3 regions of the Streptomyces sp. 7N604 genome follow, and region 3 is predicted to be linked to each of the others. Evidence: riboswitches for the same ligand, from Rfam matches in the RefSeq annotation. Region 3 holds a riboswitch; each other region holds the start of a gene.
What was found. Region 3 has a riboswitch for cobalamin ahead of ACTWP8_RS25575 (ribonucleoside-diphosphate reductase subunit alpha). Riboswitches for the same ligand answer to the same signal wherever they lie in the genome.
Positions count from the first base shown of each region.

Region 1: it holds a riboswitch for cobalamin, as region 3 does, so the genes downstream of both, ACTWP8_RS17935 (cobalamin biosynthesis protein) here and ACTWP8_RS25575 (ribonucleoside-diphosphate reductase subunit alpha) in region 3, are expected to answer to the same signal.
Region 2: it holds a riboswitch for cobalamin, as region 3 does, so the genes downstream of both, metE (5-methyltetrahydropteroyltriglutamate--homocysteine S-methyltransferase) here and ACTWP8_RS25575 (ribonucleoside-diphosphate reductase subunit alpha) in region 3, are expected to answer to the same signal.

Region 1 is NZ_JBQQBX010000015.1:48,555-58,777, forward strand. It holds gene ACTWP8_RS17905 (VOC family protein) at 1-24, shown strand, start outside; gene ACTWP8_RS17910 (hypothetical protein) at 117-1,604, opposite strand; gene ACTWP8_RS17915 (alpha/beta hydrolase) at 2,062-3,189, opposite strand; gene ACTWP8_RS17920 (class II aldolase/adducin family protein) at 3,290-3,997, opposite strand; gene ACTWP8_RS17925 (inorganic phosphate transporter) at 4,201-5,463, shown strand; gene ACTWP8_RS17930 (hypothetical protein) at 5,525-5,764, shown strand; cobalamin riboswitch at 6,054-6,184, shown strand; partial or broken gene ACTWP8_RS17935 (cobalamin biosynthesis protein) at 6,399-7,331, shown strand; gene ACTWP8_RS17940 (cobyric acid synthase) at 7,682-9,250, shown strand; gene cobN (cobaltochelatase subunit CobN) at 9,280-10,223, shown strand, end outside.
Region 2 is NZ_JBQQBX010000007.1:206,047-216,269, reverse strand. It holds gene ACTWP8_RS10285 (glycoside hydrolase family 5 protein) at 1-899, shown strand, start outside; partial or broken gene ACTWP8_RS10280 (C4-dicarboxylate ABC transporter) at 1,205-1,573, shown strand; gene ACTWP8_RS10275 (helical backbone metal receptor) at 1,539-2,258, opposite strand; cobalamin riboswitch at 2,345-2,564, shown strand; gene metE (5-methyltetrahydropteroyltriglutamate--homocysteine S-methyltransferase) at 2,792-5,071, shown strand; gene ACTWP8_RS10265 (hypothetical protein) at 5,137-5,298, opposite strand; gene ACTWP8_RS10260 (5'-3' exonuclease) at 5,368-6,297, shown strand; gene ACTWP8_RS10255 (siderophore-interacting protein) at 6,353-7,207, shown strand; gene ACTWP8_RS10250 (aldo/keto reductase) at 7,350-8,357, opposite strand; gene ACTWP8_RS10245 (AraC family transcriptional regulator N-terminal domain-containing protein) at 8,447-9,418, shown strand; gene ACTWP8_RS10240 (LCP family protein) at 9,526-10,223, opposite strand, start outside.
Region 3 is NZ_JBQQBX010000024.1:71,452-81,674, forward strand. It holds gene ACTWP8_RS25555 (GntR family transcriptional regulator) at 182-955, shown strand; gene ACTWP8_RS25560 (carbon starvation CstA family protein) at 1,106-3,322, shown strand; gene ACTWP8_RS25565 (YbdD/YjiX family protein) at 3,319-3,525, shown strand; gene ACTWP8_RS25570 (Uma2 family endonuclease) at 3,589-4,173, opposite strand; cobalamin riboswitch at 4,302-4,432, shown strand; gene ACTWP8_RS25575 (ribonucleoside-diphosphate reductase subunit alpha) at 4,587-7,088, shown strand; gene ACTWP8_RS25580 (ribonucleotide-diphosphate reductase subunit beta) at 7,089-8,156, shown strand; gene def (peptide deformylase) at 8,269-8,916, opposite strand; gene ACTWP8_RS25590 (tetratricopeptide repeat protein) at 9,025-10,008, opposite strand.

The sequences.
Region 1 (10,223 bases), on a different contig from region 3:
ACCCCGGCCGGCGGCGCGGGGTAACTGCGAGGGCTCTTGGGGCGTGACGGCCGGTGCTCCTGCCGCGTCTCCTGGGCGTGACTGCCGGGCTCCTGCGGCGTGGCTGCCCGAGCCCTTCAGGCCTCTCCCGTGTGCACCTGGAAGGCGGCCCGGCGCACGGCCTTGGCGAGCGCCGGGTCGGGGTGGGCGGCCGCCAGGGCGACGAGGACCTGCACGGTGCGCGGGTGGCCGACGGCCCGTACCTCGTCGAGCAGCGCCGGAACCGTGCCCTGCACCGCCGAGTCGAGATGGCGTACGAGCAGCGGGGCTTCGCCGTGGTCGGCGACGGCGGCCGCGGTGTCGACCCACAGCCACGTGGCCTCTTCACGGGTGAGCACCGCCAGCGGGTCCTCCGGGTCGCTGCCCTCCTGCTCGGCCAGCCACAGGAGGGCGTACGGGCGCAGGCGCGGCTCGTCGACGACCGACCGTACGGCGGGCTCGGCGGGCCCGCCGACCACACGCAGCGCCTCGAAGGCGAGTCCGCGCAGCAGGGCGTCGTCGCCGCGGGCGGCGTCGAGGAGTTCGGAGACCGCGGCGGCGGCCGGGCGGGCGGCGAGCCAGGCCCGGTACTCGTCGCGGGCCGGGCCCGGGGTGAGGCGGGCGCAGCCGCGCAGCATGTCCTCCGCGGACCACTCGATGTTCCCTGCGGGGCTCTGCGCAGCCACGCAGATCTGCTCGAGCTTGACCCACACGGCCCAGTTGCCGAGCGGGGTGAGCGTGGCCTGGCCGTCCCCGACGGTCAGCGCGCCGACGGAGGCGAGAGCGTCGAGCGCCCAGTCCAGCAGGGCGCCGGGCCGAGGCCCGTCGGCGTGGGACAGCTCGGTCTCGGGGGTGCTTGTGTCGGGGGTGCCCGTGTCTGGGGCGCTCGTGTCTGGGGCGCTCGTGTCGGGGGCGCTCGTGTCGGGGGCGCTCGTGTCGGGGGCGCTGTTGTCCGGGTAGGGCACCTCGCAGCGCTCGGTGCGCAGTTCGGCGACGCGCTTCTCCAGCAGGTCCTGAAGGGCGGAGACCGGGACGGCGCCGTCCGAGAGCTGGAGGAGCGACAGGAGCTGGGGCGCGGCCTCGACGACTTCCGCGACGGGGGTGGGTGCGAAGGCCGAGGGCGCGGGGTGGGCGAGCGACCACGCGTCGAAGAGCGCGACCCAGCCGCGCAGCGCGGCGCTGTCGTCCCGGTCCCAGGCCTGCAGCCGCCAGCCGGGACGGGCGGTTTCGCCGTACAGCTCGATGAGCCCGGCGAGCCGCGCCCGGTCCCAGTCGGCCAGTACCTGATGTGAAGTCAGGTTCAGTGCGGCCGCGGCGCTTTCTGCGGCGTCGCGGCTGAGCGCGCCGCTGCCGCCGGGCCGCAGGCGGGCACCGCGGCCGCGCTCCGCGTCCGCCCAGCGGGCGATCCGCACGGCTCCGGCGAGCTCCGTCCGTGCCTGGCGGGCGAGTTCGGCCCGCGGCGGCGTGCCCTCGGGCGGCCTGGGCGCGGGCCTGGCGCGCCGGTTAGTCACGGCCCGGCGGGCGGCGGACATCGGTCGTCGGGGGACAAGGCGGAGCCGGGAGTCGCGCGGGGTACGGGACGTCACGGGAGCAGTCTTCCCGTTGACGGCCCGAAAGCCCAATCGGAATCCGCTCGCGCGGATTCCTCACGACCTCGGCCCTGGATGGACGGGGCTCCGCGCCGCGCGGAGGCTGACCACCACGACGGCCGTCCTCCACGCCTGCGGTGCGCAACTTCCCACCCGCCCGCCCATAAGGGGGCGGGCGGGAGCCCCGGCCCGGCACCCCGGGCGGCGGCATCCCTGGGCGGCGGCGCCGCGCGGCGAGCCGCAGTCGGGGCACCCGCGTGGACGCCCGCGTGGCGCAGCCCGCCCCGTGCCGCGCCTGCGGCGCGTGACTTCCCGCCCCTGAAGGGGCGGGGGGTTGGGAACTGCGGCCAGCCGACCGGCCCTAAAGGGTGGGAGGCTACTGCGGCCGTCCGACCCGGGTGGTAGGGACGGGCGGGCGTTCGCCCGTCCCTAAAGGGGGCGGGTGGGGGCGGGGCTACATCAGGGGGGTGAGGAAACGGCGGAGGGCTTCCTCGTAGGACTCGGGGTCGGCGTTCCACATCGACGCGTGGGGGGCGTGTTCGACGGGGAGCAGCGTGACCAGATCCGGGCGGCGTTCCGCGAGGGCGCGCGAAGCGTCCCACGGAGCGATCGTGTCGTCCGGGCCGTGCATGATCAGCACCGGTACGGACAGCCGGTCGGGGTCGGCGGACGCCGAGAGGCGCCCGCTGCCCAGACCCGTACGCCCCTGCGCGGCCCGTACCGCCAGCGGCAGCAGCGGCCGCGGCGCGCCGTCCGCGGCGGCGAGAGCCCGTACGGCCGCCTGCCAGTCCAGGATGGGCGAGTCGAGGACGAGGCCCTTGATCCGGTTCCGCAGGGCGGACTCGGCCGCGGCGTGCAGCGCCATCGTGGCGCCCGTCGACCAGCCGTACAGCACGACCGTCTCCGCCCCGTACCGCACCGCGTAGCGGATCGCCGCGTCCAGGTCGCGCCACTCCGTGTCGCCGAGGTGGCCGATGCCGTCCGGGGAGCGGGGGGCTCCGAGGTCGCCGCGGTAGGCGAGGTCGAGGATCGGGAACCGGTGCCGGTGCAGGAAGGGCATGATGACCATGGGGTGTTCGCGGCTGGTGCCGAGGCCGTGCACGGTGATCACCCAGGTGTCACGGGCGCCGGGTACGAACCACGCGGGCAGCGCGCCGAGTTCGCCGGGCACGTCCACGTCGGCGTGGTCGAGTCCCAGGGCGTCGCGCGGGTTCCCGATGTAGACCTGCGGGGTGAGCCACATCCGGTCGCCGGGCTCCAGCGTGCCGTATGTGACCCGCTCGAGGCGGCGGACGACCGAGTCCGCGGGGTGCGGCGAGTTCCTCAGGACCGCCCCGACGATCGCGTGCCGGTCGCCGCCGGTCAGCCCGTACGTGCCGGGCCGCAGCGACGCCAGGCTGCGGGTGAGCGTGATCTGGTCGGCGGCCGAGGCGTGGACGGTGAGCTGCGGGTCGGTGGGCAGCGGCCGGACGCGCGAGGGTTTCAGGGCAGCGTCACAGGCGTACCGCCCGGCCGCCACGGCGGCCGCGCCGGCACCGAGGAGGGTGGCGGCCGCCACGGCCGCCGCTGTACGCAGGCGCATCCGTACCAGTGTGGTCGGGTGCCAGGCGAGCGGCCAGCGGGCGGACACCGTACGCGTACGCGGATCCGGGACACCTTCGCGGGTCCGGGACGCGGCGGGGTCAGCTCCGCTCGCCGTCGCGCCGGCCGTCGCCCTCGCCATCGCCGTCGCCCTGGCCGTAGCCGCGGAGCTTCTCCGCCACCTCCGCGAGCTGGTCCGGGGACAGCAGGCTGGGTTCACGCCCGGGTACGGCGTGCGCGGCGAGCCAGAGCCTGCACATCCACTCCAGCTGCGCGGTGCGGTCGTACGCCTCGTCGAGGCTGTCGCCGTGGACGACGGTGCCGTGGTTCTGCAGCAGGCATCCGCTGCGGTCGCGGAGTGCGCGGAGCATGTTCTCGGCCAATTCGTCGCTCCCGTAGAGCGCATATCGGGCGACGCGCACCGGTCCGCCGAGCGCCGCCGTCATGTAGTGGATGGGCGGAAGCTCGGGGACGAGGGTGGAGACGGCCGTGGCGTGGACGGCGTGGGTGTGGACGACGGCCGCGGCGCGGGTGTTGCGGTAGACGGCGAGGTGCATGGGCAGCTCGCTGGTCGGCTTGAGTTCACCGAGGACCTGGCGGCCAGAGAGGTCGACGCCGACGGGGTCGTCCGGGGCCAGCCGGTCGTACGGCACGCCGGTCGGGGTCACGAGAACGGTGTCCCCGACGCGGGCGGACACGTTCCCCGAGGTGCCCACGACCAGGCCGTCGGCCACCGTGCGGCGGGCCGTGGCGACCACGTCGGCCCAGGCCTCCACCAGGGGCGCCGAGGGGCTTTGCAGCGACTCCAAAGTTCACCTCAAAGACAGTGATCTGTTTCACAGAATTCAGTGGGGGCGGCACCACCGGTCGGTTTGTGCCGCTCTGCGCCTCGCCGAGATCCAACCTCCATGGATACGACAGCACCCCAACGCCCCATCCAGTTCACCTTCCGTTCACTCAGCATCCCTACGGTCACGGCAGCCACTGACCACCAAACTGATTGCCTGGGTGAATGGAACACATCACGCTTCTCATCGGGATCGTGATCATCACGGCCTTGGTGTTTGACTTTACGAACGGCTTCCACGACACCGCCAACGCCATGGCCACCACCATCTCCACCGGGGCTCTCAGGCCCAAGACCGCGGTGGCGATGTCGGCGGTCCTCAACCTCGTCGGGGCGTTCCTCTCGGTCGAGGTCGCGGCGACCATCTCCAAAGGCATCGTCGATGAATCCGGCATCCAGCCCGAAGTGATCTTCGCGGGTCTGGTGGGTGCCATCGTCTGGAATCTGCTGACCTGGCTGGCCGGTCTCCCCTCCAGCTCCTCGCACGCCCTCTTCGGCGGCCTGATCGGCGCGACCGTCGCCTCGGCGGGCCTCGGCGCCGTCCACGGCGACGAGGTCGTCATGAAGGTCCTGATCCCGGCCGTCGCCGCGCCGGTCGTCGCGGGCATCGCCACCCTGCTGGCGACCCGGCTGTCCTACCGCGCCGCCCGGAACGCCGACCCGGAGGCCACCGCCAAGGGCTACCGCGCCGGGCAGATCGCCTCGGCCGCGCTGGTCTCCCTGGCCCACGGCACCAACGACGCGCAGAAGACCATGGGTGTGATGACGCTGGCGCTGATCACCGGTGGCGCGCTCGCCCCGGACGCCGCCCCGCCGCTGTGGGTCATCGCCTCGGCCGGTCTCGCCATCGCGCTCGGCACCTACCTGGGCGGCTGGCGGATCATCCGCACCATGGGCAAGGGCCTCACCGACATCCAGCCGCCGCAGGGCTTCGCCGCCCAGACCGGCGCCGCGGTCACCATCCTGGCCTCCTCCCACCTCGGCTTCGCCCTCTCCACCACCCAGGTCTGCTCCGGCGCCGTGATGGGCTCCGGGCTCGGCCGCAAGGGCGGCGTGGTGCGGTGGTCCACGGCTGGCCGGATGTTCGCGGCCTGGGGGCTGACCCTGCCGGCCGCGGGTGTGGTCGGCGGCGCCGCTGCGCTGCTGGCGAAGCAGGGCACCGCGGGTGTCGCCGGTGTCGCCGTGCTCGCGCTTGCGGCCTGTGCCGCTATCTGGATCGCCTCGCGCCGCAGGCCGGTCGACCACACCAACGTCAACGACGTCGACGGCGTCGAGGGCGCAGAGCCGGAGGGCGTCGTCACGGCAGCCATCAAGTCCGTCTCCCCGCCGCCGGTGGGCACGGCCGCCGCCGGAGCCCAGGAGTCGGCCGGCCCGCCGCCCCAGTCGCAGTCCAAGTCCCAGTCCGCCACCACCAAGGTCACGGCCTAGGCCCCGGGATCAATCGGGATCAATCGAGATCGGTCGAGAGAAGCAAGAAGGAAGCATCCGCATGGACATCGACTGGGCAGCACTCGGCCAGGTCTTCGGCGTCAGCCTCCTGGTCACCGTCGGGATGGTCGGCCTGTTCACGCTCGGCATCGTCGGCAGCTCCAGGAAGGCGCAGCCGCAGCCGGACGGCACGGTCGCCGCGACCGGTGCACCGCCGGTCCTCGCGCGCGGGGGCGCGTACGCCTGCTACGCGCTGTGCGCTGCGGCCGTCGCGTACGGGATTTACCTGATCGTCGCCTGACGGAGCCCCGCGCCGCTCGCCATGCGCCCATGCGAGCACCGCTCGTCATGCGCCCCACGCGCGCGTGGGCACGTGGGGCGGCGGCAGCGGGCCTCCGCTTCCGTCTCCGCGCAGGGACAACGATGGCCCCACCCGCCCCTGTTGGCGGCAAGCCCTTCGTGCCCGCGGCCGGGGAACGATCGCAGTCGTTCCCCGGCCGCGGGCGTGTGAGGTCCTGCCGCAGGTCAAGGGGCAAGTTGACGGGCGTTCGCGGGCCGTGGTGGACTGCCGGAGCCAAACGGCGGCAGGAGAGGAAGCCGGTGCGAATCCGGCGCGGTCCCGCCACTGTCACCGGGGAGCGCTCCCCCACCCCAGAAGTCACGGCCCTTAACAACGGGTTGGAAGGCCGGGGGAAGCGCCGATCCGGGAGCCAGGAGACTCTCACCGCCGGTCACGTCGAGCCAGGGCGCGGACCCTGAGTGAGGACATATCGCCATGCCCGGCTGCCGCCGTACGCGCCGTTCGCGTCATACCCGCCGTTCCCCAAGAACCGCCGTCGCGCTTTCCCGCCGCCCGTGTTCCCCACGGCCGTGTTCCCTACGCGCGCGTGCCCCCCGCGCGCGTTCCCTCCGAGGCACGACGGCGTCCTGATCCGATGCGTGCCGAACACGCCTCTTTCGTGTACGGCGCCGCGCTGGGCTTCGCCTGCGACCTCGTCGCCGGCGATCCGCGGCGCGGTCACCCCGTCGCCGCCTTCGGGCGGGCCGCGGCCGCCGTCGAGCGGCGCTTGTGGCGCGACCACCGCGCGTACGGCGCCCTGCACGCCGCTGTGTGCGCGGGCGGCGCCGTGGCCGCGGCAGCAGCGCTGTCGCGCGCCGTACGCCGCTCCCCCGCGGCAGCCGTGGCGCTGACCGCCGTCGCCGCCTGGTCGGTGCTGGGCGGCACGTCGCTCGGCCGCGAGGCGCGGGCCGTGGGCGGCGCGCTGGCGGCAGGCGACATCGAGGTGGCCCGCGACCGCCTCCCACACCTGTGCGGCCGGGACCCGCAGGCCCTGGACGAGCGGCAGATCGCGCGCGCCGTCGTGGAGTCCGTCGCCGAGAACACCTCGGACGCGGTCGTGGGCGCCCTGGTCTGGGGCGCGGTGGCGGGCGTGCCGGGGCTGGTGGGGTTCCGGGCGGTCAACACCCTTGACGCCATGGTCGGTCACAAGTCGCCGCGCCATCGGCGCTACGGCTGGGCCTCGGCCCGCCTCGACGACCTCGTGGGCTTCCCGGGCTCCCGGCTCACCGCGGCGCTGGCCGTACTGGCGGGTCCCGACCCGCGGGGCGCGTGGCGCGTCCTGCGCCGCGATGCGCGCAAGCACCCCAGCCCCAATGCCGGTCCTGTGGAAGCCGCGTTCGCGGGCGCGCTGGGCGTACGGCTCGGGGGCACACTCGCGTACGGCGGCCGGGTCGAGCACCGTCCTGTGCTGGGGGAAGGCAACCGCCCGGTGGCGGTGGAGGACATCGAGCGTGCGGTACGGCTTTCGCGGCGCGTGAGCACACTCGCGCTGGCGGCGTGCGTGGCCGCACGGCTGGCGTGGGCTGCCGGCGCACCACCGGCGCCGGGCGCGCTCCGGACCGCGCTGCGCGCCACGTCCGCCGACGCAGCGCGCATCCGCGCGAGAGACCGGCGCGCGGCGAACACCGGCTCTGCGGCACGGTTTTCCCACCCGGACGCCCCTTTCAGGGCGGGCGGGTGGGAAAACCCGGACGCGGAACGCCTGGGGACGGAGGGTCCGGGGCTGAAGGGTCCGGGGCCGCAGCGGCCGGGCGCGGAGGGGCTGGTACCGGCGCGGTCGGAGGCGGGGTTGCCGGGGAGCGGGGTCGTACGGCGGCTTGGGCTCGCGGGGCGGCTCGGTCGGGGCGCGCGCGTTCCCGGGGCCCGGAAGGAGCGGTCATGAATCGCAGGGGCGGCGGGCTGCTGGTCGCCGGGACCACATCCGACGCGGGCAAGAGCGTCGTCACGGCCGGCATCTGCCGCTGGCTGGCCCGCAAGGGCGTATCCGTCGCGCCCTTCAAGGCGCAGAACATGTCACTGAATTCGTTCGTGACACGCGAAGGCGCCGAAATCGGGCGGGCCCAGGCCATGCAGGCCGCGGCCGCCCGTATCGAGCCGACGGCCCTCATGAACCCCGTACTGCTCAAGCCCGGAAGCGACCGCAGCAGCCAGGTCGTCCTGCTCGGCAAGCCGGTGGGCGAGCTGAGCGCCAGCCGCTACCACGGAGGGCGGCAGGAGGAGCTGCTCGGCACCGTCGTGGCGTGCCTGGAGGAGCTGCGGGGCACGTATGACGCAGTGATCTGTGAAGGGGCCGGGAGCCCGGCCGAGATCAATCTGCGGCGCACCGACATCGTCAACATGGGGCTGGCGCGGGCCGCTCGGCTGCCGGTCGTGGTGGTCGGGGACATCGACCGGGGCGGCGTCTTCGCCTCCTTCTTCGGCACGACGGCGCTGCTCGGCCGCGAGGACCAGCCGCTCGTCGCCGGGTATCTGGTCAACAAGTTCCGCGGCGATGTCGCCCTCCTGGAGCCGGGGTTGGAGATGCTGCGCGGCCTGACCGGGCGGCGGACCTTCGGTGTGCTGCCGTACGCGCACGGGCTCGGCATCGACGAGGAGGACGGCCTGCGCGTGTCGCTGCGGGGCGCGGTGCGCGAGTCGGTCGTCGCCCCGCCGCACGGCGAGGACGTGCTGCGGGTGGCGGTCGCCGCGGTCCCGCTGATGTCCAACTTCACCGACGTGGACGCGCTGGCCGCGGAACCGGGCGTGGTGGTGCGGTTCGTCGACCGCCCGGAGGAGCTGGCCGACGCGGATCTGGTCGTGCTGCCCGGCACCCGCGGCACCGTGCGCGCCTTGGAGTGGCTGCGCGAGCGCGGTATCGCCGCCGCCGTCGCCCGGCGTGCCGCCGAGGGCCGCCCGGTGCTCGGCGTCTGCGGAGGCTTCCAGATGCTGGGCGAGCGCATCGAGGACGACGTCGAGTCGCGGGCCGGGGCGGTCGACGGGCTCGGGCTCCTGCCCGTACGGGTCCGCTTCGCGCCGGAGAAGACCCTCGCGCGGCCGGTGGGCGAGGCGCTGGGCGAGCGCGTCGAGGGCTACGAGATCCACCACGGCGTGGCCGAGGTGACCGGCGGAGACGAGGCGTTCATCTCCGATGGCCAGGGCCGCGGTCTCGACGGCTGCAGGGTCGGGTCCGTCTGGGGCACGCACTGGCACGGCTCGCTGGAGAGCGACGGGTTCCGGCGCGCCTTTCTGCGGCGCGTCGCGGAGGCGGCCGGGCGCCGCTTCGTACCCGCTCCTGATACGTCGTTCGGGGCGCTGCGCGAGGAGCAGCTGGACCGCCTGGGCGATCTGATCGAGGAACACGCCGATACGGACGCGCTGCTGCGGCTGATCGAGGACGGCGCGCCGTCCGGGCTGCCGTTCGTTCCGCCGGGGATGCCAGGTCACAGCGTTCCGCCGGGGGCGCCATGAAGGACAACGCACGAATCGAAGGGGCCACCGTGAGCACTGTGCTGCTGCTGTCCACCGCCGATACGGATCTGCTGGCGGCTCGCGCCTCCGGCGCCGCGTACCGGATCGGCAACCCCGCGCGCGTGGATGCCGAGGCCGATCTGCCGGGCCTGCTCGACGGCGCGGACATCGCCGTCCTACGGCTGCTGGGCGGCAAGCGGGCCTGGGAGGACGGGCTCGCGGCGCTGCGCGCCTCGGGCGTGCCGACCGTGCTGCTGGGCGGTGAATCCGTGCCGGACGCGGAGCTGATGGCCGAGTCGTCGGTCCCGGCCGGTGTCGTGGCCGAGGCGCTGCGCTACCTCGTGGAGGGCGGCCCGTCGAACCTCGCCGAGCTCGCGCGGTTCCTGTCCGACACCGTGCTGATGAGCGGTGAGGGCTTCGAACCGCCGCGGCAGATGCCGACGTTCGGCGTGCACACAGCAGGCGCACAAGGGGAGCGCGCGCACGATGCCGCACGCCCCACGGTCGCGGTCCTCTTCTACCGGGCCCACCATCTGTCCGGGAACACCGCCTTCGTCGATGTGCTGTGCGATGCCATCGAGGCGAAGGGCGCCAACGCGCTTCCCGTGTACTGCGGTTCGCTCCGGGGCGCGGACCAGGGCCTCTACGAGCTGCTGGGCCGGGCGGACGCGATCGTGGCGACCGTGCTGGCGGCGGGAGGCACGCGCGCGAGCGACGCGTCGGCCGGGGGCGACGATGAGGCGTGGGACGTGGGCGCGCTGGCGGAGCTGGATGTGCCGGTGCTGCAGGGGCTGTGCCTGACCTCCTCGCGGGCCGCGTGGGAGGAGTCGGACGCCGCGCTGTCCCCGCTGGACGCGGCCATGCAGGTCGCGATCCCGGAGTTCGACGGGCGGCTGGTCACCGTGCCGTTCTCCTTCAAGGAGACGGGCGAGGACGACGTACCGGTGTACGTCGCCGACCCGGAGCGCGCGGC
Region 2 (10,223 bases), on a different contig from region 3:
ACGACGTGCTGCACCGGCAGGCCTTCTACGTCACGTCCGTGCGGGACCGGCACTTCACCGCCCCCGTGTGGATCAGCGAGTTCGGGGCCGGCGGGCGGGAGGAGACCGGCGAGAAGCAGCGGGCCTGGTTCCGCAACTTCGTCGACTATCTCGTCGAGACCGACGCCGACTTCGCGTACTGGCCGCTCGTCGGCTGGCACGAGAACCGCAAGGGCAACGGCTGGGCCCTGCTGCACTGGAACGCGGCGGGTGAGCGCATGGGCCTGTTCGACGGTGACGACTGGCGCGCCCCCGCCTGGCTCCGGCTGATCAACTCCCGGGGAAAGACCGGCGAGGTCGAACCGGTCGACCGCTGGTCCATGCTGAGCCCCGACCACGGGGACTTCGTCCAGTCGCTGCGGATGCGCGCGCTGCCGGACTGGGACTCCGGGGCGCGCAAGGCGGCGTGCCCGGACGGGCAGCGGCTCGCCGGGCTCAGCCACACCGGAAACCGGGGGCTGTGCACGGACGCAGGCGCCCGCGGCCTCTGGCCCGCGGGCGGCGGACACGAGGTCGTCCGCGACGAACGGTACGTCGAACCGGGCGGCGGCGACTGGGCCTCGGGGTACACCAAACTCCAGTGCCCGGCCCGCCACTTCCTCATCGGCTACAGCGTGCGCGGAGCCGCCGTCTCCGCCGCCCTGTGCGCGGAGGCGGGCACGGCGCTGGGCACGAACGGCCGGACGGTGTGGTTCGACCGGGGCGACGACCGGCCGGCGGCAGCCAAGGGCGGCGACTTCGCGTACGGCCGCCATAAGGGCCAGTGCGCGGACGACGAGTACGCGGCCGGGGTCGCGTACACCGGGCGCGTGGGGTCGTCGAAGACACCGGATGCGCTGCTCTGCAGAAAGCTTGAGTGAGCGGCGGGGTAGGGGGGACCGGGGGAGCCGTACGGCCGTCAGCGCGCCCGGCGCGTGAGGGACAGCAGGTCGCGGGCCGGGCGCCCGCGAGGGTACTCGCATGGCCACCCTCGCGCAGTCCCGCCCCCGTCCCCTGTCCGGCGCTGGGCCGGCACCCGCCCCCGAGCGCCGGGCGCGGGTCTCGGTGCGCGAACTCGGGCCCAACTGGTACGCGACCGTCATGGGCACCGCTATCGTGGCCACTGCCGGAGCCGGTCTGCGGGTCGGTTCACCCGGCTCCCCCGGCCTGCCCGCCCCGCCCCGGTCAGCTCGCGGACGCGGCGCGCGGCGGCGCGGTCCGGGCGCCCTACGCCGAGGCGCTGGGCGCGTTCGCGGTGCTCTACGGCGTGCCGGTGCTGGGGTTCGCCCTCCTCTGGCTCGTCTTCGCCACCGCGCTGACCGTACGGGCAGTGCGGCGCGGGATGCCGTTCTCGATGACGTGGTGGGCGTTCACGTTCCCGGTCGGCACCTGTGTCACGGGCGCCGAGGCCCTGGCCCGGCACACAGGCCTCGACGCGTACGGCTGGTCGGCCGCGGCGCTCTTCGCGCTGCTCGTGGCGGCCTGGGCCGTCGCCGGATTCCGCACGTTGCGTGCCACGCTCAGCGGCCGGCTGCTCGCAGCGCCGCGCCGATGACGGCCGGGGCCTGTGCCAACGACGGCCCGTACCAGGTGAGATGGCGGCCGCTGACGAGCGCGTACGGCAGGCCGGGGAAAGCCTCGGGGCCGTCGCCGGTCCCGAAGGCGTACGGCTCGTCGGGCAGCACGGCGAGGTCTGCGCCCGCCGCGTTGAGTTCGTCGAGCCGGATCTTCGGATAGCGGTCGGCGTGCCCGGCGTAGATGTTGTCGACGCCGAGTCGCGCGAGCAGGTCGCCCGCGAAGGTGTCGCGGCCGAGGACCATCCACGGCCGCCGCCAGACCGGCACGACGGCCGTCAGCCGGTCCCCGGGCGGCCGCACGTCCTGCCAGGCGGCCTCCGCCTCGTCCAGCCATCGCGGCCGGGCCAGCCCGCAGCCGCGCACCAGCACCCGCACCAGCTCGGCGAACGCCTGCTCCAGCGTGCGCACTTCGGTGACGAGGACCTCGAGCCCCGCGTCGCGCAGCGCGGCCAGGTCGGGCTCGCGGTTCTCCTCCTCGTTCGCGATCACCAGGTCGGGAGCGAGCCCGATGATCGCGGGCACGTCGGGGTTCTTGGTGCCCTTGACCCGTACGACGTCGAGGCCCGCCGGGTGGCTGCACCACGCGGTGGCGCCGACCAGCAGCCCGGGCGCGGTGACGGCCACGGCCTCGGTGAGGGAGGGAACGAGCGATACGACGCGCATGCGATCACCCTACGCACGGGGCGCGGAATCCTTGGGGGCGCGGAGTCCTGTTGTCCACAGGCACATTGATCATCTGCGCACAGGCGTTAGGCTGGCCGTGCAGCTGGTTCGCCCCGCCTCCCAGGCGGGAGCGTCGCAAGAGGGAATCCGGTGGGAATCCGGAACTGCCCCGCAGCGGTGAGCGGGAACGACCGCCGTCTTACGCACTGGACGCCCGGCGTCCGGGAAGCGACGGCCAGTAGGTGCCTGGCAAGGTCATCAGGCGCGCCCGCGAGTCCGAAGACCTGCCACTGCCCGTGCCCCGCCGTGGGGTGCGGCCAACCGGGACCTCGAGGGCGGGTCGGCGGCGGCAGGGGCGTACGGCGTACGGCGTACGTACGAGCGTCCCCGTCTTCGACGTGCTCCGCCTTCCCGAGGTCGCTGACGAACTCGCGAAGGAGAGTTCCGTGACCGACTCACAGACCGCGCAGACGGCACAGACAGCGCAGACCGCGACATCGCCGCGGACCGCGCAGGCCCCGCACACCGCACGCGTGCGGGCGACTCTGCACGGCTACCCCCGGCAGGGCCCCGACCGGGAGCTCAAGAAGGCCGTCGAAGGCTACTGGGCAGGACGCATCACCCAGGAGGAACTGCTGCGCACGGCGGCCGCGTTGCGCGCCGGTGTCCGGCGCGAGCTGCGCGACGCGGGCATCGACGAGATCCCCACCGGCGACTTCTCGCTCTACGACCACGTCCTCGACGCCGCATGGGCCGTCGGCGCCGTCCCGGCCCGGCACCGCGCGGCCGGACTCGGCGAGCTGGACACCTACTTCGCCATGGCCCGTGGCACGGCGGATGTGCAGCCGCTGGAGATGACCAAATGGTTCGACACCAACTACCACTACCTTGTACCGGAGTTGAGCCAGGACAGCGTCTTCGCCCCGGACTCACGCAAGCAGGTCGGGGAATTCGCCGAAGGCCGTGACGCGGGGTTCACCGCCCGCCCAGTGCTCCTCGGGCCGGTCAGCTTCCTGCTGCTCTCCAAGCCCGCCCCGGATGCCGCACCCGGCTTCCAGCCGCTGACGCTGCTGGACCGGCTCCTGCCGGTGTACGCGTCGCTGCTCGCGGATCTGCGGGAGGCCGGGGCCGAGTGGGTGCAGCTGGACGAGCCCGTCCTCGTCCAGGACCAGCCGGGCGCGGTGCTGAGCGCGACCGCGCGGGCCTACCGCGACCTGGGCGCCGTGCCCGCGCGGCCGAAGCTGCTCGTCGCCTCGTATTTCGACGGGCTCGGCGAGGCGCTGCCGGTGCTCGCGGACTCCCCGGTCGAGGGGTTCGCCCTGGACTTCACCGGACCGGCCGCGGCGAATGTGGACGCGCTCGCCGCCATAGGAGGTCTGCAGGACCGCCGCCTGATCGCGGGCGTGGTCGACGGCCGCAACGTCTGGGCCGCCGATCTGGAGCAGGCGCTCGGCACCCTCGCGACCCTGCTGGGCCTGGCCGGGCGGGTGGACCCCGCGCCTTCCTGCTCGCTGCTGCATGTGCCGCTGGACGCGGCAGCCGAGCGGGAGTTGGACCCTCAGGTCGCCCGCTGGCTGTCCTTCGCGCGGCAGAAGACGGCTGAGGTCGCGGTCCTCGCCCGCGCCCTGAACGACGGCCGGGACGCGGTGGCCCCGCAGCTCGCCGCTGCCCGTGCCGCGCGCGCCTCGCGTGCCGGTTCCGCCCTCACCCGCGACGCGGCCGTACGGGAGCGCTGCGCGGCGGTGACGGCTGCCGACACCCGGCGCCCGCAGCCGTACGAGGTACGGGCCGCCGCCCAGCGCGCCCGACTCGGCCTGCCGCCGCTGCCGACGACCACGATCGGCTCCTTCCCGCAGACCGCCGAACTCCGGGCCGCCCGCGCGGGCCTGCGGACCGGCCGCCTCACCGAGGACGAGTACCGGGAGCGGATCGAGCGGGAGATCCGGGACGTGATCGCCTTCCAGGAGAAGGCGGGTCTGGACGTGCTGGTGCACGGCGAGCCCGAGCGCAACGACATGGTGCAGTTCTTCGCCGAGCAGCTGAACGGCTTCCTGGCGACCCGGCACGGCTGGGTCCAGTCGTACGGCACCCGCTATGTCAGGCCGCCGATCCTCGCCGGGGACGTGTCGCGGCCCGCGCCCATGTCCCTGGAGTGGACGCGCTTCGCCCAGTCCCTGACGGAGCGTCCGGTCAAGGGCATGCTCACAGGTCCTGTCACCATGCTCGCCTGGTCCTTCGTACGCGATGACCAGCCGCTCGCCGAGACCGCCCGGCAGGTGGCCCTCGCCCTGCGCGACGAGGTCGCCGATCTGGAGGCGGCGGGCACGGCGGTGGTGCAGGTCGACGAGCCCGCGCTGCGCGAGCTGCTGCCGCTGCGGCGGGCCGCGCGGGCCGGGTATCTGGCGTGGGCCACCGAGGCGTTCCGGCTCACCACGGGCGGGGTCCGGGCCGACACGCAGGTGCACACGCATATGTGCTACGCGGAGTTCGGCGAGATCCTGCCCGCCATCGAGGCCCTGGACGCGGACGTGATCAGCCTGGAGGCGGCGAGGTCCCGGATGGGCATCGCGGGCGAGCTGGCGGAGGCGGGCTACCCGCGCGAGGTGGGCCCGGGTGTGTACGACATCCACTCGCCGCGCGTCCCGTCCGCAGGGGAGATCGCGGATCTGCTGCGGCAGGCGCTCCGGGCGGTGCGACCCGAGCGGTTGTGGGTCAACCCTGACTGCGGGCTGAAGACCCGCTTCCCCGAGGAGGCGGACGCGGCGCTGGAGAACATGACGGCCGCGGCCCGCGAGGTTCGGGCTGCCATCTGACCTCACATGTCTGGGGGCCCGGGAACGACGTCGTCGTTCCCGGGCCCCCAGGCGTCAAGGCGGACTCAGCCGGTGACGGGCGCCATCCGGGCCACCACGTCCGGGTGGGCGTCCATCCAGCGACGCGCGGACTCCTTCTCGTTGCCCTGGCCGGCGTTCTGGATCGCGACCCCCAGCCAGGGGGCCCGCCTCCCCGCCGGCGGACCGCTCCCGTGACCTGGGAGCACAAACCGAAGTTGATCCACTTCACAAATGGAAGGTTCACTCCACGGGCCATGTCAGTCCGGTACGGCATCATGCGGAGTGTGACCCGACGCCTGATGCTCCTCGACTCCGCCTCCCTCTACTTCCGCGCGTACTTCGGCGTGCCGGACTCGGTCAGGGCACCGGACGGCTCGCCGGTCAACGCGGTGCGCGGACTGCTGGACTTCATCGCCCGGCTCGTCCAGGACCACCGCCCCGACGACCTCGTGGCCTGCATGGACGCCGACTGGCGCCCGCACTGGCGCGTCGAGCTGATCCCCAGCTACAAGGCGCACCGGGTCGCGGAGGAGGTGCCGGAGGGCTCCGACATCGAGGAGGTCCCCGACACGCTCTCCCCGCAGGTGCCGGTGATCGAGGCGGTGCTGGACGCGGTGGGCATCACGCGCGTGGGCGTGCCCGCGTACGAGGCGGACGACGTGATCGGCACGCTGACCGGCCATGCCACCGGACCCGTCGACATCGTCACCGGGGACCGTGACCTCTTCCAGCTGGTGGACGACGCGCGCGGGGTGCGCGTGCTCTACCCGGTGAAGGGCGTCGGGACGCTCCAGCCCGTCGACGAGGCGTGGCTGCGCGCGAAGTACGGCGTGGACGGGCCGGGGTATGCGGACCTGGCGCTGCTGCGCGGCGACCCGAGCGACGGACTGCCCGGCGTCCCGGGCATCGGCGAGAAGACCGCCGCCAAGCTCCTCGCCGAGTTCGGCGATCTGGCGGGGATCATGGCCGCGCTCGGCAACCCGATGGCCAAGATCAGCCCGGCGCAGCGCAAGCGCCTTGACGAGGCGCGGGACTACATCGCGGTCGCGCCCAAGGTCGTGCGGGTCGCCTCGGACGTACCGCTTCCGGACTTCGACCCCGCGCTGCCGCGCACGCCGCGCGACCCCGACGCCGTGCTGGCGCTGGCCGAGCGCTGGGGGCTCGGCGGCTCACTGCAGCGGCTTCTCACCGCGCTCCAGCATTGATCCTGTTAGGTTAGGTCTACCTAACCAACGATGGTGTGAGGCAGGGGAGGCCACCGTGGCAGATCGTCCGGCACGTAAGGCACCGAAGCTCAACCGCGCCCGTGTGGTGCGTACGCAGCAGCTCACGCCACACATGGTGCGCGTGGTGCTGGGCGGCGAGGGCCTGACCGGATTCGGCGCGGGCGAGTACACCGACCACTACGTCAAGCTGCTCTTCCCGATCGAGAGCGTGGCGTACCCCGAGCCGTTCGACATCGAGGCGGTCCGCCGCGACCTGCCGCGCGACCAGTGGCCCCGGATGCGGACGTACACGGTGCGCAGCTGGGACCCGGAGGCGCGCGAGCTGGCCCTTGACTTCGTGGTCCACGGCGACGAGGGCGTGGCGGGACCGTGGGCGGCGAGCGTGAAGCCCGGCGAGGAGATCTTCTTCTCGGGCCCCGGCGGGGGCTACGCGCCGGACCCGGCCGCCGACTGGCACCTCCTCGCGGGCGACGAGAGCGCCCTGCCCGCCATCGCCGCCGCGCTGGAGCGCATTCCCGCGGGCTCGCAGGTCCGCGCCTTCGTGGAGGTGGCCGGGCCGGAGGAGCAGCAGGAGCTGGCCGTTCCGCCGGGCGCGGAGGTCGTCTGGCTGTTCCGGGGCGGCGCGCCGGTGGGCGAGGCGCTGGTGGCGGCCGTACGGGCGCTGGACTTCCCGAAGGGCGAGGTGCAGGCGTTCGTGCACGGCGAGGCCGGGTTCGTGAAGGAGATCCGCCGCCTGCTGCGGGTCGAGCGGGAAGTGCCGCGCGAGCGGCTGTCGATCTCCGGCTACTGGCGGCGGGGGCACGACGAGGACGGCTGGCAGGCATCCAAGCGCGAGTGGAACCAGCAGGTGGAGGCGGAACAGGAGGGAACCCCCGCCTCCGCATCCTGAGGGCCGGGGTCCGGGGTGCCCTGGAGAGCAGCGGAGTGCGAGGGCGACGAGGGCACCCGGCTCCGGGCCAGGAGCCGGGTGCAACTCCCCTGGAAGCGACTGGTCAGCGGACGCGCTCACGTTCGCCCCGAGGGGAGCGGCGTCACCAGGACGGCATCATTGCGTCGGGGTAGCGGGATCCGGCCGCGCCGTGCGGCAGGATCTCCTGCACGCGGGCGAGGTTCTCCGGCGTGAGCGTGATGTCCGCCGCCGCGACGTTCTCGGCGAGGCGCTGCGGGTTACGGGTTCCCGGGATCGGCACGATGTCGTCGCCCTGGGCCAGCAGCCAGGCCAGCGCCAGCTGCGTGACCGTGATGCCCCTGGCGTCGGCGAGCGCGGTCAGCTCGCGGATGGCGGCCAGGTTCCTTTCGTAGTTGCCGGGCTGCCAGCGGTCGTCCCAGCTGCGCATGTCGTCCGCAGGGTATTCGGCGGCGGGTTTCACCGTACTGGTGAGGAATCCGCGGCCCAGCGGCGAGTACGGCACGAAACCGATGCCCAGCCCACGCACCAGCGGCAGCACCTCGGCCTCCACGGCGCGCTCGAACACCGAGTACTCGGTCTGCAGCACGGACACCGGATGGACGGCGTGGGCGCGCCGGATGATGTCGGGGCCGGCCTCGCTGAGCCCGAAGTAGCGCACCTTGCCCTCGGCGATCAGCTCGCCGACCGTGCCGGCCACGTCCTCGATCGGCACGTCCGGGTCGACGCGGTGCTGGTACAGGACGTCGATGTGGTCGGTGCCGAGGTGGCGCAGGCTGTTCTCGGTGACTTCGCGGATGTGCTCCGGCCGGCTGTCCAGCGCGACCCCGACGTTCTGCGGATCGCTCAGGTCGAAGCCGAACTTGGTGGCGATCACGATCTCGTCGCGGAAGTCCTTCACGGCGCGGCCGAGCAGTTGCTCATTGCTGCCGGTGCCCATGCCGTACATCTCGGCGGTGTCGAAGAGGGTCACGCCCAGTTCGTAGGCCCGGCGGATGGTGGCGATGCCGCCGGCTTCGTCGGCGGCGCCGTACGCCATGGTCATGCCCATCGTGCCGAGGCCGATCGCTCCGACCTCCAGGCCCTGCGTACCGAGCTTGCGCTTCTGCGCGTTCTTGTTGTGCTGTGTCATGCCGTCAACGCTAGAAGTGCGCCTGCCGGGAGGTCATGGGGCGGAGATCGCATAGGATTGCCTAATCCTCTCAGCAAGGGAGCTCCTCCATGCTGGACCAGCTCGCGGCCGCCGTCGCCCGGCACAGCGACGGCCTGTGGTCCGACAGCGCGGTCCCACGCCTCACGCTGGTAGCGCTCGACGAGCCGGTCGCCCCCCTCGACCTGCTGTACGAGCCGATGATCTGCTTCATCGCCGACGGCGCCAAACGCACCATCGCGGGCGACCAAAGCTGGGTGACCGGGCGCGGCGACATGTTCCTCAACTCACTCGTGCTGCCGGTCACCGCCGTGTTCGAGCGGGTGCCGTACCGCTCGGCGGTGCTGCGACTCCGCGGCCGGGCGCTCGCCGACCTGCTGCTGGAACTGGACGGAACCGACCCGCGTACGCCCCCTGGTCCAGGCGGGCAGATCACAGCGTCGATGACGCCGGAACTCGTCGACGCGGTCACCCGGTGGGTGCGGCTGCTCGACGCCCCGGACGACATCCGCCCACTGGCCGCCCGCACCGAAAGCGAAATCCTCTACCGGCTGCTCGGCAGCCCCCTCGGGCCGCACCTGCGTCACTTCGCACTGGCCGACTCCGGCGCGGCCCGGGTACGCCAGGCAGCCGCGTGGATCAGCGAGCACTACACCGAACCCCTCACCATCGAGGAGATCGCAGCCGTGGCGCATATGAGCACCGCCACCCTGCACCGGCACTTCAAGGCCGCCACCGGCATGAGCCCGCTGCGGTTCCAGAAACACCTGCGGCTGCAGGAGGCACGGCGGCGGTTGGTCGCAGGAAACACCACGGCGGCGCTGGTCGCGGAAGCCGTCGGATACGCGAGCGCGACACAGTTCAACCGCGAGTACCGGCGCGCCTACGGCCTGCCGCCCGCCCAGGACGCGGCCCGCCTGCGCGGCCGGCTGGCGAACGCCCGGGGAGCAGTGAACTCGGCCGGACGTCCGAGGGCGTCCCACATCGGCCTGGCGATGGGGGAACAACGGGGGCCAGTAGGGCAGATCTCCCCTCGGCCATAGGGGACGCCACAGGGGGACGAGGTGGCGATGCAGCCAGACACGGCCTGGCCGTCCCCTCCGTAGCGGAGGGGACGGCCTCGTTCTGTCCGTCCGTTACAGGCGGCTGGTCACTTCTTCTCCCCGAGGCTCACCGGCTGGTCGTTCTTCAGCTCGTCGAAGAGCTTCTTCGCCTGCGTCGTGTCCCACCTCACGGCACTGCCCTTGGACGTCTGGAAGCCCTGGTCGGCCACGGGGACGTTGATCTGCTTGCCGTCGCCGCCCGTGACGGCCTTCATCGCCTGGAGCATCGACGTGAGTTTCGACAGGCTCATGTCCCTGTCCACGATGAGCGTCTCCAGCCCCGCGCCCATGGCCGGGTAGAGCTTGGACGGGTTGAGGACGGTGCCCGGGGTGGCGGCCTGGTCGGCGAGCGCGGACAGGAACTTCTGCTGGTTCCTGGTCCGGCCCAGATCGCCCTCGGCCTCCTGGTGGCGCTGGCGGACGAACGCGAGCGCGTCGGCGCCGCTGAGAGTCTGGCAGCCCTTCCTCAGATCGGCGCCCGATTTCTCGTCCTTGATGTCCTTGTCGAGGCATAGGTCGACACCGCCGACCGAGTCGACGATGTTCACGAAGCCCGCGAAGCCGATCTCCGCATAGTGGTTGATCTTCAGGCCGGTGTTGGCTTCGACGGTCCGCACGAGGAGCTCGGGTCCGCCCATCGAGAACGCCGCGTTCAGCTTGTTCTTGGCCGCGGCGTAGTGCTTGCCGGTCTCGGGGCGGGTGAACGCCGGGATGGTCACCCACGAGTCGCGCGGCAGGCTCATCA
Region 3 (10,223 bases):
GCTCGGCAGCTTGGCCTAGACCTTTTGGGGTGTCAAGGGTGTATAAGAGTCGCGTCGGCTCCGTTACCGGACCGACACCTGAGCTGGATGGCCGCCAGAGGCCGGGACCGTGCCACGATGTGAGCCGCTGAGGACGGAGGAGCCGGTGACGGCAGCAGGACAGCAGTCGGGAAGGCTGGCCATGGAAACCGAAGGGGACAACGCCGAGGGCAACGGCAACAACGGCACCCTCGCCGCGCGGAGCGCGCGCGTGCCCAAGTACTACCGGCTCAAGCGTCATTTGCTGGAGATGACCGAGACGCTGCCGCCCGGCACGCCCGTACCCCCGGAGCGCACGCTCGCCGCCGAGTTCGACACCTCGCGTACGACCGTGCGCCAGGCCCTGCAGGAGCTGGTGGTCGAGGGGCGGCTCGAGCGGATCCAGGGCAAGGGCACCTTCGTCGCCAAGCCCAAGGTCTCGCAGGCCCTGCAACTGACCTCCTACACCGAGGACATGCGGGCCCAGGGCCTCGAACCGGCCTCCCAGCTCCTGGACATCGGCTATGTCACCGCCGACGACCGGCTCGCGGGGCTGCTCGACATCGCGACCGGGGGGCGGGTGCTGCGCATTGAACGGCTGCGGCTCGCGAGCGGCGAGCCGATGGCGATCGAGACGACACATTTGTCGGCAAAGCGATTCCCCGCGCTGCGCCGGAGCCTGGTCAAGTACACCTCGCTCTACACGGCGCTCGCGGAGGTCTACGACGTCCGGCCGGCAGAGGCCGAGGAGACGATCGAGACCTCGCTGGCCACGCCCCGCGAGGCCGGGCTGCTGGGTACGGACGTGGGGCTGCCGATGCTGATGCTGTCGCGGCACTCGCTGGACGCGGACGGCCGTCCGGTGGAGTGGGTGCGGTCGGTCTACCGCGGCGACCGCTACAAGTTCGTCGCGCGTCTGCAGCGCCCTCAGGGCTGATCAGCGGGAGCTCGGGACACCTCCGTGACCTGGGGGTTTGGCAACCGTTTCCGTACCGGTATGCGGCCGGGTGGTGACGGTTCCCACACCGCTGGCTTAGATTTCCTGCGCGTTACACAGGAGTCGGCCGCAGGGACGGAGTTCGTTGCCATGTCAGAGCCAGCAACACCACCACAGACCCCCACGCGCAACCTGAATCCCAAATCCGTGGCGGTCTGGACGCTCGTCGCCCTGATAGGCGCGGCCGGCTGGGCCGTGCTGGCGCTCTCCCGGGGCGAGGAAGTCTCAGCGGCCTGGATGGTGGCGGCGGCCCTCGGCTCGTACGCCATCGCGTACCGCTTCTACGCGCGCTTCATCACCAACCGGGTCCTGAAGGTCGACAAGTCCCGGGCCACGCCCGCCGAACGGCTCAACAACGGAGTGGACTTCCACCCGACCGACCGGCGGGTGCTGTTCGGCCACCACTTCGCGGCGGTCGCGGGCGCGGGCCCGCTGGTCGGCCCGGTCCTCGCGGCGCAGATGGGCTACCTGCCCGGCACCATCTGGATCATCGTCGGCGTGATCTTCGCCGGCGCAGTGCAGGACATGGTCACGCTGTTCTTCTCGATGCGCCGCAACGGCCGGTCGCTCGGCCAGATGGCGCGGGACGAGATCGGGCCCTTCGGCGGTGCCGCCGCCCTGGTCGCGGTCTTCGCGATCATGATCATTCTGCTTGCGGTGCTGGCGCTGGTCATCGTGAACGCCCTGGCGAACTCGCCGTGGGGCGTCTTCTCCATCGGCATGACCATCCCGATCGCCCTGTTCATGGGCTTCTACCTGCGCGTACTGCGGCCGGGCCGGGTCACCGAGGTCTCCGCCATCGGCGTCGCGCTGCTGCTGCTCGCCATCGTCGCGGGCGGCTGGGTCGCCGAGTCCTCGCTCGCCGACTTCTTCACGCTGTCGCCGGGCGCCCTGGTCATCTGGATGGTCGTCTACGGCTTTGTGGCCTCCGTACTCCCGGTGTGGATGCTGCTGGCGCCGCGCGACTACCTCTCGACCTTCATGAAGGTCGGAACGATCGCACTGCTGGCGCTCGGCGTCGTCATCGCGCTGCCGACGATGAAGATGGACCCGGTGACCAGCTTCGCCTCGAGCGGCAACGGGCCCGTCTTCGCCGGGTCGCTCTTCCCGTTCGTCTTCATCACCATCGCGTGCGGCGCGCTCTCCGGCTTCCACTCCCTGGTCTCCTCGGGCACCACCCCGAAGATGATCCAGAAGGAGACGCAGATCCGGATGGTCGGCTACGGCGCCATGCTGACCGAGTCGTTCGTCGCCGTCATGGCGATGATCACCGCCTGCATCATCGACCCCGGGCTGTACTTCGCGGTCAACTCCCCGGCGGGCGTGATCGGTTCGACGGTCGACTCGGCATCGCAGGCCGTGGCCGGCCTCGGCTTCTCCATCTCGCCCGACCAGCTCGCCGCGGCGGCCAAGTCGGTCGAGGAGCAGAGCCTCCTCTCCCGTACGGGCGGCGCGCCCACCTTCGCCCTCGGCATGTCGGAGATCTTCTCCTCGGTGATCGGCGGCGCCGGGCTGAAGGCGTTCTGGTACCACTTCGCGATCATGTTCGAGGCGCTGTTCATCCTCACCACGGTGGACGCGGGCACCCGGGTCGGGCGCTTCATGCTCCAGGACATGCTCGGCAACGTCTACAAGCCGTTCCGGCAGGTCAGTTGGAAGCCGGGCGTGTGGTTCGCCAGCGCGGTCGTCGTGGGCGGCTGGGGCTACTTCCTGTGGGTCGGCGTACACGACCCACTGGGCGGCATCAACCAGCTCTTCCCGCTCTTCGGCATCGCCAACCAGCTGCTCGCGGCGGTCGCCCTGGCCGTCTGCACCACGCTGCTGGTGAAGTCCGGGCGGCTGAAGTGGGCCTGGGTCACGGCGGTTCCGCTGGCCTGGGACGCGGCGGTCACGCTGACCGCGAGCTGGCAGAAGGTCTTCTCCGACGACCCGCGGGTGGGCTTCTTCAAGCAGCGGGCCCTCAACCAGGAGGCCATCGACGCCGGGAAGGTCCTGCCGCCCGCCAAGAACATGGACGACATGCACACCATCGTCACCAACGCGACGGTGGACGGCGTGCTCGCGGCGCTCTTCGCGCTCCTCATCGTCGTGGTGATCGCCGACGCGGGCCGGGTCTGCTACAAGGCGATCCGCGACCCGCAGAGCGTCACGCTGCACGAGGTGCCGTTCGAGGAGTCGAAGATCGTCGCCCCGGCGGGGCTCTTCCCGACCAAGGAGGAGAAGGCGGAGCTCGTGGCGGCCGGGGTCGGCGCGGACGCCGGTTCCGGGGAGCGGGGCGGAGCCCGCGACCGGGAGCCCCAGCCGTGAAAGGGGCGGCGGGCATCCGCAGGACGGCCTCGAAGATCCGCTGGTTCTGGCGCGAGGCGTCGGGCGAGGCGACGTACGACCGTTACGTCGCCCACGCCCGGGCCCACGACCCGCGGGCGGAGGTGCTGAGCCGACGCGAGTTCGAGCGGCAGCGCATCGATGCGCGGGAAGCCGACCCGCGGGAGGGCTTCCGCTGCTGTTGAACTCGTGGTCGTAGGACGGCCGCCGTATTCCCCGCCACCGGGGATTGCGGCGGCCGTTCGTCGTCAGCGCACCCAGTCCTTGAGAGGCGCGGTCTCCACGGTGATTCCCACGGGATCGGGCAGCTCGACCGCCTTGCCGAACGGAACGGTGTGGGCGTTCTCGTACCGGACGCCGTCCGGCTCGCTGAAGACCGTTACCTCGCAGCTGTCGCGGTCGATCAGGAGATAGACCGGGATGCCGGTCTCGGCATAGGCGCGTGGCTTCTCCGTCCGGTCGCGCCCATCAGTGTCGGAGTCGTACGAGGTGACCTCGACGGCCATCAGCACCGGAGCGGGGTCGGCCCATTCGCCCTGGCCGACGAAGGCGCCGCTGGACGCCAGCGAGCCGTCCGGCCGTGCCCGCCCCTTCCGGTACTCCTGCACCTTCAGGCCCTGGTCGGGGTAGAGCCACAGCTCCGGGCGCGACTGCATGCAGATGCGCGTCAGCCACTCGATAATCCGCCCGTGATCCCCGTCCGGCATGGGCTTGCTCCTGATTTTCCCATCGATGAACTCCAGCCGTGCGCCTTCCTCCATGCGAGCGGCTATCCGAGCGGCCTCTTCAAAGCTCTCGATCGTCATGTGCGGCCGGTCGGCGAGCACGGTCATCGAGCCTCCTCCTGCTGCTTGTCGGACGGAGCAGTCCTACCCGCACGACGATAGCGGAGGGCACCGACAGTCGGCGCCTCATCGCTCGCGACTCACTAGATGTGGGGGTTGGCCCCCGAGGCCACCCCTACATGTATGCTCGTGCTCGCTGCCACCGCAGGGGAATCCGGTGCGAATCCGGAACTGTCCCGCAACGGTGTGGATGTGCGTGTTCGCGCATGTCCCGAGTCCGAGGACCTGCCGGCAGCACCGCCCGGCTCGACCGGACCGGGCGGCGAATCGTCCCGGGTCTCGTGGGTTGGGCCGACGGACGCTGCGCGGTGTGCTGCCGCCCCTTCCCCGGGGTGACGTACGCCCGCACGCGCCCGTGGCGCACCACCCCTCGCGGCCCCAGCCGAGCGAGGGAGAGCCACGTGACCATCGCGCCCGCGGATCCTGCGTCACGCGAGTCCGTATCGGAGCCCGCCACAGCCGCGGTGACCGCCCCAGCAGCCGTGGAGGCGGGCATCGCCGACGGCCCCGGCTCCGCCCTGCTGCGCACCCTGACCGACCTCACCGCCGACCTGCCCGCGACCGACCCGGGCCGGGTCGCCGCGGCCGCGCTCCGCGGCCGCCACGCGGGCTCCGACGAGGCCGAGTTGCGGGAGCTGGCCACAGAGGCGGCGGCCGGGCTCATCTCCGAGGACCCCGAGTACTCGCGGCTCGCCGCGCGCCTGCTCACCCGCGCCATCGCCGAAGAGGCCGCAGGCCAGGGCGCCGTCTCCTTCTCCGCCTCGGTCGCGACCGGCCACCGGGAGGGCTTGATCGCCGACGGCACGGCCGAGTTCGTCCGCGCCCACGCCGCCCGCCTCGACGCGCTCGTCGAGTCCGCCCTCGCCGACGGCGCCGACGACCGGTTCGGCTACTTCGGTCTGCGCACCCTCCACAGCCGCTATCTGCTGCGCCACCCCATCACCCGTCAGGTCATCGAGACCCCGCAGCACTTCATGCTCCGAGTGGCCTGCGGACTCGCGGAGGACGGCTCGGAGCGGGCTGTCGGCGAAGTGGCCGCGCTCTACGGGCTGATGAGCCGCCTCGACTACCTCCCCAGCTCCCCCACCCTCTTCAACTCCGGTACCCGCCACCCGCAGATGTCCTCCTGCTATCTGCTGGACTCCCCGCTGGACGAGCTCGACTCGATCTACGAGCGCTACCACCAGATCGCACGGCTCTCGAAGCACGCGGGCGGCATCGGCCTGCCGTACAGCCGCGTCCGCTCGCGCGGCTCGCTGATCCGCGGCACGAACGGGCACTCCAACGGCATCGTGCCGTTCCTGCGCACCCTCGACGCCTCCGTCGCCGCGGTCAACCAGGGCGGGCGGCGCAAGGGCGCGGCCTGCGTCTACCTCGAGACCTGGCACGCGGACATCGAGGAGTTCCTGGAGCTGCGCGACAACACCGGCGAGGACGCGCGCCGCACCCACAACCTCAACCTCGCGCACTGGATCCCGGACGAGTTCATGCGCAGGGTCGAGGCGGACGGGCCGTGGTCGCTGTTCTCGCCCGCGGACGTACCGGAGCTGGTCGACCTGTGGGGCGCCGAGTTCGACGCCGCGTACCGGAAGGCGGAGGCGGAGGGCCGCTACGTCAAGCAGATCCCGGCCCGCCAGGTCTACTCCCGGATGATGCGCACCCTCGCGCAGACCGGCAACGGCTGGATGACCTTCAAGGACGCCGCGAACCGGACTGCCAACCAGACCGCCGAGCCCGGCAGGGTCGTCCACTCCTCCAACCTCTGCACCGAGATCCTCGAGGTCACGGAGGACGGCGAGACCGCCGTCTGCAACCTCGGCTCGGTCAACCTCGCCGCCCACCTGGGCGAGGACGGCGAGATGGACTGGGAGCGGCTCGACGCCACGGTCCGTACCGCCGTGACCTTCCTCGACCGGGTCGTCGACATCAACTTCTACCCCACGCCGCAGGCCGCGGCCTCCAACGATCGCTGGCGGCCGGTGGGCCTCGGCGTGATGGGCCTCCAGGACGTCTTCTTCCGGCTGAAGCTGGCCTTCGACTCCCCCGAGGCCGCCCGGCTCTCCACGCAGATCGCCGAGCGCATCATGCTGGCGGCGTACGAGGCGTCATGCGCTATCGCCGAGCGGCACGGCCCTCCCCCCGCCTGGTCCGCCACCCGCGCCGCGCGCGGCGTCCTGCACCCCGACCACTACGCCGCGGAGCCGCGCTGGCCCGAGCGGTGGGACGCGCTGCGCGCCCGTATCGCCCGGACCGGCATGCGCAATGCGCTGCTGCTGGCGATTGCGCCGACGGCGACGATCGCCTCCATCGCGGGCGTGTACGAGTGCATCGAGCCGCAGGTGTCCAACCTCTTCAAGCGCGAGACGCTGTCGGGCGAGTTCCTCCAAGTCAACTCCTACCTGGTGGCGGAGCTCAAGCGGCTCGGCGTGTGGGACGCGCAGACCCGGGAGGCGCTGCGCGAGTCCAACGGCTCGGTGCAGGACCTCACCTGGATTCCGGAGGACGTACGGGCGCTGTACCGGACGGCGTGGGAGATCCCGCAGCGGGCGCTGATCGACATGGCCGCGGCCCGTACGCCGTACCTCGACCAGAGCCAGTCGCTGAACCTCTTCATGGCTTCACCGACCATCGGCAAGCTCAGCTCGATGTACGCGTACGCGTGGAAGAAGGGCCTGAAGACCACGTACTACCTGCGGTCGCGCCCGGCGACGCGGATCGCCCAGTCCGCGCGCGCCGCCACCGCGGCGACGGCCGACACCGCCGCCACCCCCGCCACCGCGGCGACCCCGGCGACCCCGGCGACCCCGGCGACCCCGGCGACCATTCCAGTCCAGCAGGCCGCCCCCGACGAGGCGGTCGCCTGCTCCCTTGAGAACCCCGAGTCCTGCGAGGCCTGCCAGTAAATGAGTGCCCACCCGTCACCCGACCACCACCCCTCGAAGACGGCGCTTCGCGCCGGCACCTCTACCTCCAAAAACCTTCTCGACCCGGGCTTCGAGCTGACCCTGCGTCCGATGCGCTACCCGGACTTCTACGAGCGGTACCGCGACGCGATCAAGAACACCTGGACCGTGGAGGAGGTCGACCTCCACTCCGACGTGGCCGACCTCGCCAAACTGTCCGCGGGCGAACAGCACATGATCGGCCGCCTGGTCGCCTTTTTCGCGACCGGCGACTCGATCGTCGCCAACAACCTCGTCCTCACCCTCTACAAGCACATCAACTCCCCCGAGGCGCGGCTCTATCTCTCCCGCCAGCTCTTCGAGGAGGCCGTCCACGTCCAGTTCTACTTGACGCTGCTGGACACCTACCTCCCCGACCCCGACGACCGCACGGCCGCCTTCGCCGCGGTCGAGAACATCCCGTCCATCCGCGAGAAGGCGCAGTTCTGCTTCCGGTGGATGGACTCGGTGGAGGAGATCGACCGGCTGCGCACGGAGGAGGACCGGCGCCGCTTCCTGCTCAATCTGATCTGCTTCGCGGCGTGCATCGAGGGCCTGTTCTTCTACGGTGCCTTCGCCTACGTCTACTGGTTCCGCTCGCGCGGTCTGCTGCACGGCCTGGCGACCGGTACGAACTGGGTGTTCCGTGACGAGTCGATGCACATGGAGTTCGCCTTTTCGGTCGTGGACACTGTCCGCCAGGAAGAGCCGGACCTCTTCGACGAGGAGCTGGGCAAGCAGGTCACGGCGATGCTGGAGGAGGCCGTGGAGGCCGAGCTGCAGTTCGCCCGCGACCTGTGCGGGGACGGCCTGCCCGGGATGAACACCGACTCGATGCGCGAGTATCTGCAGTGCGTCGCGGACCAGCGGCTGCGCCGCCTGGGACTGCCGGCGCGCTACGGCTCGGAGAATCCGTTCTCCTTCATGGAGCTGCAGAACGTCCAGGAGTTGACCAACTTCTTCGAGCGACGGCCGTCCGCGTACCAGGTGGCGGTCGAGGGCTCGGTCGCCTTCGACGACGACTTCTGAACGACCGACTGCCCCAGGCCCGGTGTCGCGGGTCTGCGGCAGTCGCCGAGCATGGCGCACAGGTAAGGGGCGGCCTCAAGAGGGGCCGCCCCTTACGCGAGCACGGAGAAGGTCAGTCGTTCGGGACCGTCTCGTAGCGCGGCGTGCCCTCGGCCATCTGCCGGAGCGCGTCCTTCCGGTCCCGCTTCGACAGCCGGTCGATGTAGAGGTAGCCGTTCAGGTGGTCGGTCTCGTGCTGCAGGCAGCGCGCGAAGTAGCCGGTGCCCTCGACCGCGATCGGATTGCCATGGAGGTCCTGGCCGCGGCAGACCGCGTAGTCGGGGCGGGCCAGCGGGGCATAGGCCGTCGGCACCGACAGGCAGCCCTCGTTGGAGTCGTCCAGGACACGGAGCTCGGCGGGCAGGTCGTCGATCACCGGGTTGCAGATCGCGCCCACGTGTCGCTCACCGTTGTCGTCCGGGCAGTCGTAGACGAAGACCCGCAGGTCGACGCCGATCTGGTTGGCGGCGAGGCCCACGCCCTCGGCGGCCCGCTGGCTGGCAAACATGTCGTCGACGAGCTGCGCGAGCTTGTCGTCGAACTCGGTCACGTCCTTGCAGCGCCGGTGCAGCACCGGGTTGCCGACGACGGTGATCGGGCGGGCGGTGCCGCGCTCGCGGTGCGCCTTCTCCCGCGCCTCGGCGTCCACCGTGTCGTCGATGAACTCCGAGGATTCCGCCTCGGCATCCGCCACCTGCTGCCCGCTCTCCTGCTGCGCCATCTCCGCCGTACGCCTTCCTCATGCCTGATGCGATGCCCGTGACAGGGCTCCGTACAGGGTACGGCCAGTGGCGACGGCGGCGGGCCGGGTCCTCAAGACACTCCGGACTCAGCAGACCTCTTCCAGATCGCGCCACGCGCGCGTGTCCGGGCTGTCGGCGACCCACCCGTCGAGCAGGCCGCGGACGAGCCCCGAGGGCGCCGCGATCCCGCACTCCCGCTCCGGCACCCACAGGTCGCCCGCCGTCCTGTGCCCCAGCGGCCCCGGGTGGCCGGGCTCACTGTGGTCGTGGGGGTCCAGGTGCTGCTCGCCGTCGCCCTCGTCGCTGGGCATCCGGCTCTCCGAGCACGAGCGGCACAGCAGCCGCACCGAGGACGACCAGTCCTCGGCCGCGAAGCCCGCGTCGGCCGCGAGCTGCTCCAGCGCGTCCCGGTCGGACTCCGCTGCGGCCTCGAGCAGCACCACCCAGGTCGGCACCGGCGAGGGCGCCCACAGCTCGATCTCGTCGAAGACGGGGTACGACGGGCCCGCCGAGGTGATCCGCTCGCCGTGCGGGACGCCGTCGTGCAGCACGACCTCGCCCCAGCGCCGCCCGGACGACGGCAGCGGAATCGACAACACCTCGATCCGCGCGGGATCGAGCCTGCGCCCCCAGACGACCTCGGCCTCGCCCTCGGGCGAAAGGCGCACCGCCGCGCTGCCCAGCTCCATACCGACCGGCTCGGTGGCCGGGGCGCCCTCTCCGGGCACCTTCAGCCCGTACGCCTGCCAGGCGCGGCGGGCCAGCGGCCAGTCCTGGAGGGCGGTCGCGGCGATCCCCACGTTCCACCAGTCAGGGGCGCCCGCCTCGCGGTCGAGGAGCGCGACAGCGCGCAGCCCCGCGGCGCGCGCCTGCTCCCAGTCGTGCCGGAACTTGTGCAGCAGGGCGAGGTTGAACCAGGACTCGGAGAGCCAGGGCTCGAGATCGGCGGCCTGCGTGAGCAGGGCCCCGGCGTCCTCGTACCGGCCGTCGCCGATCAGGGTGAAAGCCCGGTCGGTCGCCTGCCGCCACGAGGCGGAGGGCCGATGCCGTACCTTGCCGAAGATCCTCACGATTCCCGCCTGCCGGTTCGCTCCGTGTCCTTTTGCCGTGTTTGGTGTGCGCCCTGTGTGGGTCAGCCGATGACGGCCAGGACGTGCCCCTCCAGTACGACGTACCCCGCGTCGCCCTCCTTGAGGACAACCTGCCACAGATTGCCCGTCATCTCAGCCTGGATCCCCACGCTCACCACTGCTCCTTGCCGCCCGGGCGAACCCCGAATCCCCTT